Linked DNA regions of Xanthobacter dioxanivorans. The protein of the gene in region 2 binds, or shares a complex with, the protein of the main gene of each other region. Links are inferred from orthologs where the notes say so. Each region holds a gene or a part of one and is shown on either strand. Other genes may lie near its edges. The genes, in order: dnaG and EZH22_RS27425.

The links.
Region 1: the proteins of EZH22_RS27425 (region 2) and dnaG are in contact, whole or in part, in a crystal structure (PDB 2R6A), measured with the Geobacillus stearothermophilus proteins. The link is inferred for Xanthobacter dioxanivorans from one-to-one orthologs. Residues at the interface, in WP_033016901.1 of Geobacillus stearothermophilus: Ser13, Glu15, Ala16, Gln18, Glu91, Leu92, Asp94, Ala95, Val96, Pro97, Thr98, Ala99, Ala100, Asn101, Tyr104, Tyr105, Ile108; in WP_049624496.1 of Geobacillus stearothermophilus: Lys456, Leu457, Leu458, Pro459, Ala460, Asn463, Ala464, Leu467, Leu535, Leu536, Ile537, Ala538, Gln544, Glu545, Asp548, Tyr549, His552.

What each region holds. Positions count from the first base shown.
Region 1 is NZ_CP063362.1:3,538,865-3,546,080, forward strand. What follows is about bases 1-2,991. They hold dnaG (DNA primase), read right to left. Parts: upstream 2,456-2,991; coding sequence 545-2,455; downstream 1-544. Other genes in these bases: rpoD (RNA polymerase sigma factor RpoD), read right to left, coding at 1-298; EZH22_RS16475 (GatB/YqeY domain-containing protein), read right to left, coding at 2,892-2,991. In the rest of the region: more of EZH22_RS16475, read right to left, coding at 2,992-3,353; carA (glutamine-hydrolyzing carbamoyl-phosphate synthase small subunit), read left to right, coding at 3,592-4,827; EZH22_RS16485 (FkbM family methyltransferase), read right to left, coding at 4,935-5,717; EZH22_RS16490 (GntR family transcriptional regulator), read right to left, coding at 5,832-6,521; EZH22_RS16495 (CBS domain-containing protein), read left to right, coding at 6,825-7,216. UniProt on the Escherichia coli protein: RNA polymerase that catalyzes the synthesis of short RNA molecules used as primers for DNA polymerase during DNA replication.
Region 2 is NZ_CP063362.1:5,889,713-5,896,826, forward strand. The notes cover bases 2,061-4,949. They hold EZH22_RS27425 (replicative DNA helicase), read right to left. Parts: upstream 4,302-4,949; coding sequence 2,820-4,301; downstream 2,061-2,819. Other genes in these bases: alr (alanine racemase), read right to left, coding at 2,061-2,751; EZH22_RS27430 (hypothetical protein), read left to right, coding at 4,518-4,937. Outside these bases: DNA repair protein RadA, read right to left, coding at 1-179; EZH22_RS27415 (Rieske 2Fe-2S domain-containing protein), read left to right, coding at 479-1,687; more of alr, read right to left, coding at 1,657-2,060; EZH22_RS27435 (alkaline phosphatase family protein), read left to right, coding at 4,998-5,819; EZH22_RS27440 (SH3 domain-containing protein), read right to left, coding at 5,864-6,415; EZH22_RS27445 (2-hydroxyacid dehydrogenase), read left to right, coding at 6,667-7,114. UniProt on the Escherichia coli protein: The main replicative DNA helicase, it participates in initiation and elongation during chromosome replication. Travels ahead of the DNA replisome, separating dsDNA into templates for DNA synthesis.

The DNA.
Region 1 (7,216 bases), 2.4 Mb from region 2 along the record:
CCTCGGGCTCGTCGGCCGTCTCGGCCTCCTCGCTGCCCTCTTCGGCCTCGGCTTCCTCGGCCTCGATGACGTTGATGCCCATGTCGTTGAGCATGGCGAGGGTGTCTTCGATCTGCTCGGAGGTGACCTCCTCGGAGGGCATCACCTCATTGAGCTGCTCGTAGGTCACGTAGCCCCGCCGCTTGGCGTTCTTGATCATCTTCCGGACGGCGGCGTCCGAGAGGTCGAGCAACGGGCCGTCGGGCGCGTCGGTCTCCTTCTCCGGAGCCTCGGTCGTCTCGGAAGCTTGCTTCGCCATAGACTTCTCCTGCTGATCCCGCCGAATGACAACAGCAGAACGGCGGCGCGGCCCCTCGGCCTCGCCACCTTTTGCCCTTGTGCCCGGGAGCGGCTTTTTTGACGCCATCCCGTTAAACCAGCCTGAACGTCCTTCCAACCCCAATGGTGGATGCGCTAGGCTGCCTTCCGTTCTGCTTCGCGCCGGACTATGGCATCTTTCAGCGCCATGCCCGCCCGGGCGAAATAAAAATTCGCATGCCCGCTCCTAGATGGATCGCGCCGCGCTCCGGCCTGACGACGCACCGAAGCCTTCCACCAATGCCTCGGTCCCGTCCAGCGCCGACAGGCGCTCGCGGACATCCCGAAGCCAGGCGAAATTCGCTTCACTGGGGTCCTCCCCCAAGGTGCGCTCGGCCTCCTTCAACTCTCTAGATAGCGCGTGAGCCTTGTGATGCAAGGCCATACGCTGATGCCACCAGAGCCGGACGTCGGCTGGTGCGGTATCAGGATATGCCGGCCAGTCGTGCCGCGGGTCGGCCAGGGCTCTTACCCGGCGGGTCAGGGCCTCAAGATCCGCCTGTCCGAGGCGTTCGGCAAGGCTCGCGGCGTCGAGGCCGTCGAGATTGGCTTCGACCAGCGCCCGGCGCATCCGGTCCGCTTCCGGATTGGCCAAGGGCAGGTTCGCCACCTCCTCGCTGGCCTCGTCGAGGAGGAAGGCGTGGTTGATGAGGCAGAACAGCAGCAGGGCCTCATTGCGCGGCAACGCCGCCATGGGTCCGCGCACCAGGGCGCTGCGGGCGATTTCCGTGCCTCGGGGCACCAGGGGCGGGGGAAGGGGAGTGCCCTTGCGGGCCCGGGGGCCCGCCTGCCAGCTCTCGCGTCGTCCCTTGGCCGGCCCGCGTTCCTGGGGGGCGATGAGGGCGTTGAAGCGGCCCAGCAGGTCCTGCCGGTAGTGCTTGCGCACGGTCTCGTCGGCGATGGCCGAGACCACCTCGTTCAGGCGCCCTTCCAGCGCCGCCCGGCGTTCCGGCGTGTCGAGGGAGGCGGCCTCGCTTTCCCGCGCCCACAATTCCGCCGCCAGCGGCCGGGCCTGCACCAGCACCTGTTCCATGGCCTCGCGGCCGGAGCGGCGGATGAGGTCGTCCGGGTCCTGCCCCTCCGGCAGGGCGGCGAAGGCGAGGCTGCGGCCGGCCTTCAGGTGCGGCAAGGCGAGGTCGATGGCGCGATGGGCGGCGCGGCGGCCGGCCTTGTCGCCGTCGAACAGCAGCAGCGGCTCCTCGGACATGCGCCAGAGCAGCTGCAGCTGCTCTTCCGTCAGCGCCGTGCCCAGGGGGGCGACGGTGGCGCCGAAGCCGGCCTCCGCCATGGCGATCACGTCCACATAGCCTTCCACCGCGATCACCCGCGCCCCCGACTGGGCGGCGGTGCGGGCGGCGAAGCCGTTATAGAGCAGTGATCCCTTGTGAAAGAGCGGGGTTTCCGGCGAATTCAGGTACTTGGCCGGGACGTCCTTCTCCAGGGCCCGGCCGCCGAACGCGACGATACGGCCCTTCAGGTCGGTGATGGGGAACATCACCCGGTCGCGGAAACGGTCGTAGGGTACCGGAATGTCGTCGCCGGCGATGAGCAGGCCGGCTTCCACCATGTCTTCCACCGGCACACCTGCCTTGCCGAGGGCCTCCTTGAGGTGGAAGCGCTCCCCCGCGGCGTAGCCGAGGCCGAATCGCTTCTGGGTGGCGGCGCCGAGCTCGCGGTCGGCGAGATAGCCGCGCGCCTTCGCGCCGAGGCGTGACTGCAGCGTCTCCTCGAAATGCCGGGCGGCCAGCGCCATCACCTCGAACAGGGTGCGCCGGCGCTCTTCCTTCTTCGCCGCCTCGGGGGTGGCCTGCGGTACCGGCAGGCCGGCCATGGAGGCGAGACGCTCCACCGCTTCGCCGAAGGGCACGCCCTCGGTCTCCATCAGGAAGTCGAACACGTCCCCGTGCTTGCCGGAGGAGAAGCAGTGGTAGAAGCCCTTCTGGTCATTGACGAAGAAGGACGGGGTCTTCTCCGCGTTGAAGGGGGAGAGGCCGGCGAACTCGCGTCCTTGCTTCTTCAGCCGGACCCGCCGGCCCACCACCTCGGACACCGGGAGGCGGGCGCGGATCTCGTCGAGGAAGGCGGGTGGGAAGCGCATTCGGGTCAGGGTCCGGGGCGTCAGCCCATCAGTCTAGCGAAACAGGAGCGGGTGCGGCAGCGCCGATCGCATGCCGGTGGGGGGCGCGGCCGCGCCGGCCGCGCCGGCTCGCACTATCCTCGTTATCCACAGCCGGTCATCTCGCGAAATGCGTGCGCACATGCTGCCCGCCGCAGTCGGGGCCAAGGCAATCGCTGATCGGCCGGCCCTTTCGGCACGGGCCCGGCTGTCACGGGTTCGCTGGCCGATGTCCTGAATACCACCTTCCGGTGTTAAATTCTCTTTCTGCGGCCTGCCCGCGGTCAGGCGCGCTGCTGCCGGACGCCGGCCGTCCCCGCCATCGGGTTGCCGGCGCACGCGCCTTTTGCGCGCGGGCGGGGCCTGGAGCCGCCGCCGACGCGTGGTCGGGGCGGCCCCAAAGGTGGGGCGGACAGCGTCAGCCCGCGTTGGTGAGCGCGTCCTTCACCCAGCCAGAGGCCTTGCCGAAGTCGATGGCGCCGGCATGGCGCTCCTTGAGGACCGCCATGGTGCGGCCCATGTCCTTGATGCCCTTGGCCTCGATCTCGGCGATCACCGCGGCGATGGCGGCGCGGGTGTCGGCCTCGGAGAGCTGCTGCGGCAGGAAGGCCTGGATGTAGGTGATCTCCTCGCGCTCCTGCGCGGCGAGCTCGGGGCGCCCGGCCTCGTCATAGATCTTCGCGCTCTCCTCGCGCTGCTTCACCATCTTCGCGAGGAGCGCCCGCAGTTCGTCGTCGGTCAGGGGGTCCTTGCCGTGGCCGCGCTGCTCGATGTCGCGGTCCTTCAGCGCCGCGTTGATCAGGCGCAGCGTGCCGGTGCGGCGCTTGTCCTGGGCCTTCAGTGACTCTTTCAGAGCCGCATTGATGTCGTCACGAAGCACGGAACGTTGTCCTTGTTGCAATTGTGATCCGGATGGAAGTGCTGGCGCGGGAGGGAGAAGGCGGCCGGGCCTCTTCCGCGTGGCCGCCACGCCTCCGCAGGAGGCTCCCTGCGTCCGCTCGACCGCGCTTTCGACCGCAGCCGTGGCCCGACATCTGCGGGTCCACATGCACCGCGACGCACAAATTCACGCGCTTGACGCTGGAAACGTCGCGCGTGAGCCTCTATCTAGGCGATCCATGACGAACGAACAAGACCACGCCCTGACCGCCCCGGCCGCGGGCCGGGATGCGACGCCCCCCGCCGAAGGCTGGAGCGAGCCCAAGCCCACGGCTGTGCTCGTCCTCGCCGACGGCACGGTGCTCGAAGGCTTCGGCATCGGTGCCGAGGCGAGCCTGGCTGGCGAGGTGTGCTTCAACACCGCCATCACCGGCTACGAGGAGATCCTCACGGATCCCTCCTATGCGGGCCAGATCATCACCTTCACCTTCCCGCACATCGGCAATGTGGGCACCAACGAAGAGGACATCGAGACGGTGTCCATGGCCCAGTCCTCCGGCGTGCGCGGCGTGGTGCTGCGCACAGCGGTGACCGAGCCGTCCAACTACCGCGCCACCCGCCACCTCGACGAGTGGCTGAAGGCGCGCGGCATCCCCGGCATCAGCGGCATCGACACCCGCGCGCTCACCGCCCTCATCCGCGAGGGCGGCATGCCCAACGCGGTCATCGCCCATTCCCGCGACGGCGTCTTCGATCTCGACGCGCTCAAGGCCGAGGCGCGCCAGTGGCCCGGCCTCGTGGGCATGGACCTCGTGCCTGGCGTCACCTCGGCCCAGCGCTTCGCCTGGGACGAGACCACCTGGGGCTGGGCGACCGGATACGGCCGCGAGGATGCGCCCCGCCACCATGTGGTGGCGGTGGACTATGGCGTGAAGCGCAACATCCTGCGCCTGCTCGCCAGCGCCGGCTGCAAGGTGACGGTGGTGCCGGCCACGGCCTCGGCCGGGGACATCCTGGCGCTGAAGCCGGACGGCGTCTTCCTCTCCAACGGCCCGGGCGATCCGGCGGCGACGGGGGAATATGCGGTGCCGGTGATTCGCGAGATCATCGCCAGCGGCGTGCCCACCTTCGGCATCTGCCTCGGCCACCAGATGATCGGCCTCGCGGTGGGCGGGCGCACCATGAAGATGCACCAGGGGCACCACGGCGCGAACCACCCGGTGAAGGACCTCACCACCGGCAAGGTGGAGATCACCTCCATGAACCACGGTTTCGCCGTGGATCGTGGCAGCTTGCCGGAAAATGCGATCGAGACCCACGTCTCCCTGTTCGACGGCTCCAATGCCGGCATCGCGCTGGCCGACCGGCCGGTCTTCTCGGTGCAGTACCATCCCGAGGCGAGCCCCGGCCCGCACGACAGCCACTATCTCTTCGATCGCTTCGTGCAGATGATCGAGAAGAGCAAGGCGGCCTGAGCGCGCCGCCCCTGGACTGAAAAGGCCGGCGCCGGGGATATCCTGGAGCCGGCCTTTTTCGTTGGGGGGCCAGGGAGGCCTCGGAGTGGCGAGGGCTTCGGGAAGGTTCAGTCCTCCCGCCACGCCCACAGCAGATCGTGCATGCCGTCCCTGAGACGGAAGCCCTTGGCGACGAGGTGGGCCTTCAGGTCGGCGCGGGTGCGCGGCGACTGCTTCTGGTCATGCACCTCGATCACCATCTGGCGGATGCGCTTCAGCACGCCGTCGGACGCGCCATAGAGGATGGAAAACTCGGCGCCCTCGCAATCCATCTTGAGGAAGGCGCAGCTTTCGATGCCGTGGCGGGCAAAGGCCTCCTCGAGCGTCGTCGTCGCCACCGTCACCTTCTCCCCCTTCGTGCTCAGCAGCGAACCGGAGGTGGAGACGCCGCCTGCATTTCCACGATGGAAGGTCATTTCCCCCGCCGTGTCGGAGATGGCCTGCGGCACCGGCACCAGCCGGCCGGCGGCGAGGGCGGCGTTGGCGGACAGGTGAGCGAAATTGACCGGGTCCGGCTCGAAGGCGATCACCCGTCCGGCCGCCAGGCGATGCAGGGCGAACATGCTGAAGGCGCCGATGTTCGCGCCGATGTCGACGACGGTATCGCCGGGCTGCACCGGGAGCGGCATCCCCTTGAGGTAGGCCTCGTCGAAGAACACTTCCTTGAACTCGTGCAGCACCTCGCGCGGCACCTTCACCTCGACGCCCGAGCGCAGCCGGAAATGGGCCACGGGCGCCTGGGTCAGGCCGTACTTGAAGGCGAAGTAGGTGGGCCAGTTGGAGATGTTCTTGACGAGATTGGCATAGCGCATGGGATGAGGAGGCTGCCCTTGTGCGGACCCATGCCGCATGGGTCCCTTCTCCCCCGGAGGGGCGCCCCCCTCTTTAATCCGAAAACACCGAAAGGTCAGTCCGGAAAGGTCAGTCCGGAAAGGTCCGTCCGGACAAGGTCAGTCCAGGCAAGGTCAGTCGAGGAAGTGGCCGTGCTCTGCCACGTGCCGGGCGAGGCCCAGCGTGTGCTCGCGCACCAGACGCTCGGCAAGATCCGCGTCGCGCTTCTCGATGGCTTCCACGATGCGGGTGTGGTCGAGGATGGAGCGCTGCGCCCGGTGATCCTGGCCGATGGTGACCTTGCGCACGCCGCGCATATGCGGGAACAGGCTCTCGGTCGTCTCGCCGATCAGCGCGCAGCCGGACATGCGGATGATGAGCTTGTGAAAGGCGAGGTTGGCCTCCGAATACTCGGACACGAACTCTTCCGGGTCGCGGTTGGCGAAGGCGCGCACATTCTCGCGCAGGAGGCGGATCTCGGCCTCGCTCGCCCGCTCGCAGGCCAGCCGCGCCGCCATGCCCTCTAGGGCGGCCCAGACGGTGATCATCTCGATGATCTCCCGCTTGGACTTGCGGACCACGAAGATGCCGCGGCGCGGTACCGAGCGCACGAACCCTTCCTGCTCCAGAAGGGTCATGGCCTCGCGGATCGGCGTGCGGGAGACGCCCAGCTTCTCGGAGAGCTGACGCTCCTCGAGGCGGATTTCCTCGGGGTGGCTGTAGATGTCCATCTCCATGATGGCCGCCTTCAGCGCCTTGTAGGCCTTCATCCGGAAGCTCGATTCCGTCTCGATCGGCTTCACGTTGATATCCTGGTACGTCATCGCACCCCTTCGCCTTAGGCTCGTCGACGCGCTCGGCCGGTCGCCGGAATTCCCACCGCCCGCCGCAACGTGTGATTCTCCGCGCGGCGTATTGAATACATCATATCAGATCGCCGAATAGGCGTTAGGGCAGGTAATGACGCATGGATAGCTGCGCCCTGTCGTTGCGATGCAGCAAAATCCCCCCTCCCTCCTCCCGCACTGCGCGTTGACAGAATGTATTCTGAATACCAGCATCAGTGTCCAAGGGCCGCATTGAACGGTCCGCATACGAGGCGGCAGGCGCCGCCAGGGGAGGACATCATGATCACCGTCGACGATATCCTGCGCGAGAAGCGCCATACCCGCGTTGTCACCCTGCGCATGCAGGAGACCGTGGCCGACGCCGTCCGGGTGATGAAGCGGGAGAACATCTCCTCCGTCATCGTCACCGACATCTGCGGCACCGAGGGGAGCACCGTGATGGGCGTGTTCTCCGAGCGCGACGTGACGCGCGCGCTTCTGGAGCACGGAAGCAACACCCCGCGCATGCTGCTTGCGAGCCTGCTCAAGCGGGAGGTCATCTCCTGCCGCCTCGACGACGGCATCGCCACCGTCCTGCGTCTCATGGACGAGCACCAGGTGCGGCATCTGCCGGTGATGGAAGAATACACGCTCATCGGCGTCATCAGCGCCACTGACCTCATGCGCCACTA
Region 2 (7,114 bases):
GTTTCCAGCGCCACCGCCCGCCCCTTCCGGCTGGAGCGCTGGGCCGCCGGCACGCTGGCGGCGACCGCCACTTCCTCCGCGATGGTGTTCCAGCCGCCGCACGCCTCGCACTTGCCCTGCCAGCGCGTGTAGACGGCGCCGCAGGACTGGCAGATGAAGGAATGATCGCGCCGCGCCATGGAGCCTTCCTGAGGTGCCGCCGAGCCGCCCGGCACGATGTGGGAACGAGGGGCCGAATCCGCGGCCGCATGTTTCCCATTACACCACGTTTCGCCTCGCCCCATGGCCCACCCCGCCCGGCTCCGCCCACGGGAGGCCCGGCGTCGGGTTGCAGCGCGTGGATGTGGCGCGCCGCGATGGCAGGCGCCGGGCCCATCTGCTAAGGGGTACCTCAATCTGGAAACACGAAGCGCCCGCGGGCGCCGGGTCGGGGAGGACGTGCGTGTCCGGCGAAAGCGTCACGCGACCGGATCCCGGCATGCCCCCGGTCCCGGCCGGCTCGGCCGAGGAAACCCTCTCCGGCGACTGGGCGCGGGGGGCCTGGGACGAGGCGGCCTTCGCCCGCGAGCAGGCCGCCCTCGGGCGGCTGTGGACCTTTCTCGGCATGGTCGCGGACGTGGCCGAGGACGGCCAATGGTTCCGCACCGTGCTCGGCGGCCGCTCCATCTTCGTGCAGCGCTTCGGGGAGGAGATCCGCGGCTTCGAGAACCGCTGCGCCCACCGCCTGCATCCCCTGCGCACCGGCGATCGCGGGCGTGGCCCGGTGGTCTGCGCCTTCCACCACTGGCGCTACAACAAGGACGGGCTCGCCCTCGGCATCCCGGTCTGCGACGAGGCCTTCGGCACCAGTCCCAAGGCCCTCGACGCACGGCTCGCGCCGGTGGAGCTCGGGGTGTGCGGCGGGCTCCTCTTCGGCCGCTTCCCGTCGCCGGGCCACAGCGAAAGCCTCGCCGATTTCCTCGGCGACACGGCGCCGCTCATGGAAACCCTGTGCCCGGCGCGCGGGCAGGCCCGCCGGATCGGCGGCGAGATCCGGGCCAACTGGAAGTTCCTCACCCATATCGGCCTCGACGACTACCACCTCGTCGCCGTGCACCCGACCACCTTCGGGCGCAACGGCTACCTGAAGGCCGCGGACGTCACCTATGCCCGGTTCGGCCGGCACAGCCTCTACACCACCGAGGCCGGCGACGACCCGGCCGGGCGCATCCTCGCGGCCTGTCGGGCCGGCACCTACCTGCCGCGTGACTACGTGATCCTGAACGTGTTTCCGAGCCTCGGCCTGTCCCAGTTCCACGCCGTCGACCTGTTCGGCCGCGCCCATTACCGCGTGCTGGCCTACCGCTACGCGCCGCTCGCCCCCGGCCTCTCCCGGCTCGACGGCTGGCTCCTGCCGGCCCCGGAGCCGGCGGCCCGGCGCGGCGTGCGCGGCGTCATCGACCGCATCGCCGCGGCCGCGGTGTCCCGCATCGTGCCGTTCCACGTGCGGCGCGTGATGGGCGAGGACAACGCGGTCTGCGAGCGGCTCCAGACCATGGCCCGGCAGATGGACGCGCCGCAGCGCCTGAGCCCGGCCTTCGAGGCGCGGATCGGCTGGTTCGAGGAGGCCTGCGCGGCGGCGCTCCGCGGCGCCTCGGCACCGGCCGGCGCGGAGCCTCAGCCGCCGCCCGATCCCCCGCCCACGTAGCGCCGCGCATAGCGCGTGCCGAGGGAGGCGAGCACCTCGTAGCCGATGGTGCCGGAACGGACGGCGAGGTCGTCCACCGAGATGCCGTCGCCAAGGAACACCGCCGTATCGCCGCGCTGGACCGAGCCTTCCGGCAGGTCGGTGATGTCGAGGGTGGCGAGGTCCATGGAGACCCGACCCACGAGATGGCAGCGCTTGCCGGCGAGGATGGCCTCCACCCCCTTGGCCGCGTCCGAGGAGCCGCCGGCGCGGAACAGCCCGTCCGCATAGCCGATGGAGACGGTGGCGAGCCGGCTCGGCCGCTTCAGGCGCTCGGCGGCACCGTAGCCCACCGTCTCCCCGGCCGGCGCCGTGGACACCTGCACCACCTTCACCTCGAGCCGCACCACGGGGCGCAGCGGCGGCACGCCGGCGATGGCGACGCCGCCATAGAGGAAGATGCCCGGCCGCACCAGGTCGAAGCGGAAATCCCGGCCGAGCAGGGTTCCGGCCGAGTTGGCGAGGGAGGCGGGAACGCCGGGAAAGCGCCGCGCCACGTCAGCGAAAACGAGGCGCTGGCGCGCGGTGAGCACATGGCCCGGCAGGTCGGCGCAGGCGAGATGGCTCATGATCAGGCTCGGCTTGAAGCCGAGCAGGCGGAACGTGCCGGAGAGCTGCACCGCCTCCTCGAGGGACAGGCCGAGCCGGTGCATGCCGGTATCCACATGGATCGCCGCCGGGATGTCGGCCGAGCGGTCGCGGCAGAAATCGCTCCATTCGGAGACTTCCGCCACCGAGCCGAGCACCGGCCGCACCTGCGCCGCGGCGAAGTCCGGGGCGGTGTCGGGCAGGAGGCCGTTGAGGACGTAGATGACCGCGTCCGGCAGCAGCGCGCGCAGGGCCACCGCTTCCTTGAAATGCGCGACGAAGAAGGTCCGGGCCCCGGCGCGCCACAAAGCGGGGGCGACGGGCTCGATGCCGAGGCCGTAGGCATCGGCCTTCACCACGGCGGCGCATTCGGCGGGCGCGGCAAGGGCGGACAGGGTGCGCCAGTTGTCGGCGATGGCGTCGAGATCGATGGTCAGGACCGCGCCCGCCTCGCGCTCCTCGCGGGCGAGGGCCTCGACGCGGACCGGATCGGCCGGCGGGACCGCTAGCGGCGGTCCGGCAGGTGGTCCTCCCGCGCCAGGTTGGAGAAGCGGGTGAACTGGGGCTCGAAATGCACCTTTACCGTCCCCGTCGGACCGTGGCGCTGCTTTCCGATGATGATTTCGGCCGTGTTCTCGGCCGCCTTCATCTCGATCTCCCACTTGAACCACTCCTCTGTGCCCGGTTTCGGCTCCTTGCTCTTCAGATAATATTCCTCCCGGAACACGAACATGACCACGTCGGCGTCCTGCTCGATGGAGCCGGATTCGCGCAGGTCCGACAGTTGCGGCCTCTTGTCGTCCCGCGACTCCACCTGTCGCGAGAGCTGGGACAGGGCCATGATGGGCACTTGCAGCTCCTTCGCCAAGGCTTTTAGGCCGGTGGTGATCTCGGTGATCTCCTGCACGCGCCCCTGGGACGAGCTCTTGGACGTGCCCGACAGCAGCTGGAGATAGTCCACCACCATGAAATCAAGCCCGCGCTGGCGCTTCAGCCGGCGCGCCCGGGCGACGAGCTGGGCGATGGAGAGGCCGCCCGTGTCGTCGATGTAGAGCGGGATGGTCTGCATGGTCTGGGCGGCGGCGGCGAGCTTGGCGAACTCGCTCTCGGAGATGTCGCCGCGGCGGATCTTGTAGGAGGCGATCTCCGCCTGCTCGGCGAGGATACGCGTGGCCAGCTGTTCCGCCGACATTTCGAGGGAGAAGAACCCGACGATGCCGCCGGACAGCGTTTCCAGCGCCCCGTCCGGCCGCTGCTCGCCGCGATAGGCGGCGGCGATGTTGAAGGCGATGTTGGTGGCAAGCGAGGTCTTGCCCATGGCGGGGCGCCCGGCAAGGATGACCAGGTCGGACGGCTGGAGCCCGCCCATCTGGTGGTCGAGGTCGTCGAGCGCGGTGGCGATGCCCGACAGGTGCCCGTCGCGCTGGAAGGCCTTGGAGGCCATGTCCACCGATTCGCGCAGGGCCTCGCCGAACCTGAGGAAGCCGCCGTCGTAGCGGCCCGTCTCGGCGATCTCGTAGAGGCGCTTTTCCGCCTGCTCGATCTGGTTCTGCGGCGTGGCGTCCACCGGGGCGTCATACGCCTCGTTGACGATCTCCTCGCCGATGCGGATGAGCTCGCGCCGCACCGAGAGGTCGTAGATGGTACGGCCGTAGTCCTCGGCATTGATGATGGTGGTGGCCTCGGCGGCGAGGCGGGCGAGGTATTGCGGGCCGGTCAGCCCGGCCACGTCGAGGTCGGCGGGCAGGAACGTCTTGAGCGTGACCGGCGTGGCCAGCTTGCCGGCGCGCACCAGGGCGGACGACAGCTCGTAGATGCGCGCGTGGATGGGCTCGTAGAAATGGGACGGCTCGAGGAAGTCGGAGACGCGATAGAACGCCTCGTTGTTCACCAGGATGGCGCCGAGCAGCGCCTGTTCCGCCTCCACATTGTGCGGGGCCTGACGATAGGACGGGTCGAGGTCGCCCTTGTTGGGGAGGTCGAGCATGGAAGCCGGGATCCGCTGGAGGGTGATTTCCTTACCAAGTTCCGCATCGATCGGCACGAACCATCTGGCCGCGCGGCGTGAGGATAGCGGGAAAAACCCACCGAAGCGTTGAGCCGCCATGGGCCCGCGCCGGTCGCCGGGGCCGCACTTTCCCTTTGCACGCCCCGCAAGGTGAGGTAGAGCCGTTCCCCGGCGGCAGAATGCAGGGGGTGGTTCATGCGGGCGTTTCATGCCGGGTCGATTCGCATCGCCGTGCTGGCGGCGACGGTCGTGTCCCTGTCCTCCGCCGCGCTCGGACAGTCGGATCCCCTGACGCCGCCGCCGGACCTCGGCGCCGCCGGCGTGCCGGTGCCCATCGACGGCACCGCCATCTATGGCCAGGGCACGCCGCCGCCGGAGGGCATGATGGCCATTCCGGTACCGCCCTCCACCTGCAGCGGCCTCTCGTCCGTCGTGCGCACCCAGGGCTTCATCCTGGTCCCCACCGGCGGTGGCAACGCCCAGCGCTACGTCCGCGACGAGCGCTATTGCGCCGAGGGCCAGACCACCAGCCCGGCCTGGCTTCCCACGGCGGACAATCCGCGCTGCTTCGTCGGCTACACCTGCGGCACGGCCAACAATGACGGCGGGAACTAAGGCGCGGCGGCCCGCCGCGCGCCCGCTTTCCCCCTGCTTCTCGTTCCTGGCAGCCGCCCGATGCGCGTGACCCCCGACAGCGTCCTCTTCATCACCATCGACTCGTGCCGCTTCGACACCTTCGTCGCGGCCAACGCACCGGCGATGAAAGCCATCTCGCCCCTCTACCGGGCGCAGGCGCCGGCGCATTTCACCTATGCGTCGCACATGGCCATGTTCGCCGGCTTCACCCCGGGCGTGGCCGAGCTCGAGACACCGTTCCTCAACCCCAAGTTCGCCCGCCTCTTCCGCCTCGACCGCGCCGGCGCGCCGGGGCATGCCCGGCCGGGCTTCTCGGTGAGCGGCGACGACATTGTCTCCGGCTTCCGCAACGCCCGCTACGCCACGGTGGGCACCGCGGCCATGGGCTGGTTCGATCCGAAGACGCCGGTCTCGAAGAAGCTCACCGGCAGCTTCGAGCAGTTTCTCTTCACCGGCGACAAGGGGGTCGCCGCCCAGCTCGCCTTCATCGAGAAGGCGCTGGCCCGGGAGACGCGGCGCAACCTGTTCATCTTCATGAACATCGGCGAGACGCACGTACCTTATTACCACGAAGGCGCGCCGTGGGACCGGGCGGACAATCCCTGCCTGCCCTTCCAGAAGGTCAACCGGGCCGAGACCTGCCGCGAGCGCCAGCGCCTGTGCTGCGAATATGTGGACCGCATGATCGCCCCGCTGCTGGAGCGCTTCGCCGACGCCACCATCGTCGTGTGCGGCGACCACGGCGACTGCTGGGGCGAGGACGGGCTGTGGGAGCACGGCATTTCCCACCCCATGACGCTCACCGTGCCGCTGCTCATCCGCTATCGCGGCCGCCCGGTGGACGAGGCCGCCGCCGGCTGACGCCCGGCTGGCGCGCGCCGCGGCGCCGGACGGGACGGCCCGGCCTATTCCACCTTCTCGTTGGGATAGACGCCGAAGAGCTGCGCCTGCTGCACATAGCCGTCGAAGCCGTCGCCGGAGAGGCGGCAGAACTTGCCGTCGCAGGACTTCACCACGCCGAGCACCTTCGGCTCCAGCTGCGCGACGACGCGGGCCTCGGCATCCGGCCCGGCGCGCAGGGGCACGGTCTCGCCCTTCAGCCACGGCGCCACGAGGGCGGTGCGGCGCAGCGACACCATGGAATGGTAGACCCATCCCTCCGAGCCGTCGGAATCGCGGATCCGCCGCCAGGTGCCGTATTCGGCGGTCACCTCCACCGGCAGGCCGGCGCGGGTGAACACCCAGGACACGTCATGGTCCTTGTTGGGACCGTTGCGCACATTGACGGTATCGGCCTTGAGCGAGACGAAGCGGGGCACCGGCAGGCCGGACGTCCCGTCCTCCGCCGCCCGCGCCGGCGCGGCCGCGCCGCCAGCGAGCACCGATGCCGCCGAAACCGCCAGCGCCAAGGCCGCGGCCACGAGGCTCGGCATCCGGTGAGGTCGCATCTTCGGCATGACGGGAACGTCCTTTCGCATCGCACCTAAATCGGTGGAAAATCCGGCGGCGTCGCGTCGCCCTGGAGCCGGAAGTTCCCCTTGGTGTCTCACCAAAAGGTTAGGAGGGGGTTGTCGGGCCGCCCGGACGGGGCAGGAAGTGCCCCGCCCCGCCGCCGCCGTCAAGGCGCCTTGCGCCTCGCGCCTTGTGTTTCGCCGCCTGTCTGCTAGAGGGGACCGATTGCTGTACAACTGGGGAATGGGGAGTAACGATGGTGCGTCGCAAACCCCTCGTCGTCGTCACCCGCAAGCTGCCCGACTCGGTCGAGACGCGCATGCGTGAGCTGTTCGACGCGAAGCTGAACATCGACGACGTGCCCATGGACCAGGCCGCCCTCGTGGAAGCGGTGAAGACGGCCGACGTGCTGGTGCCCACCGTCACCGACCGGATCGATTCGGCGGTGCTTTCCCAGGCCGGCGAGAACCTGCGGCTCATCGCCTCCTTCTCCAACGGCGTCGACCATATCGACGTGTCGAGCGCGCTCAACCGCGGCATCACCGTCACCAACACTCCCGGCGTCCTCACCGAGGACACCGCGGACATGACCATGGCCCTCATCCTCGCCGTGCCGCGCCGCCTCGCCGAGGGCGCGCAGGTGATGATCGCCGACAAGGAAGAATGGCCCGGCTGGTCGCCCACCTGGATGCTCGGCCGGCGGA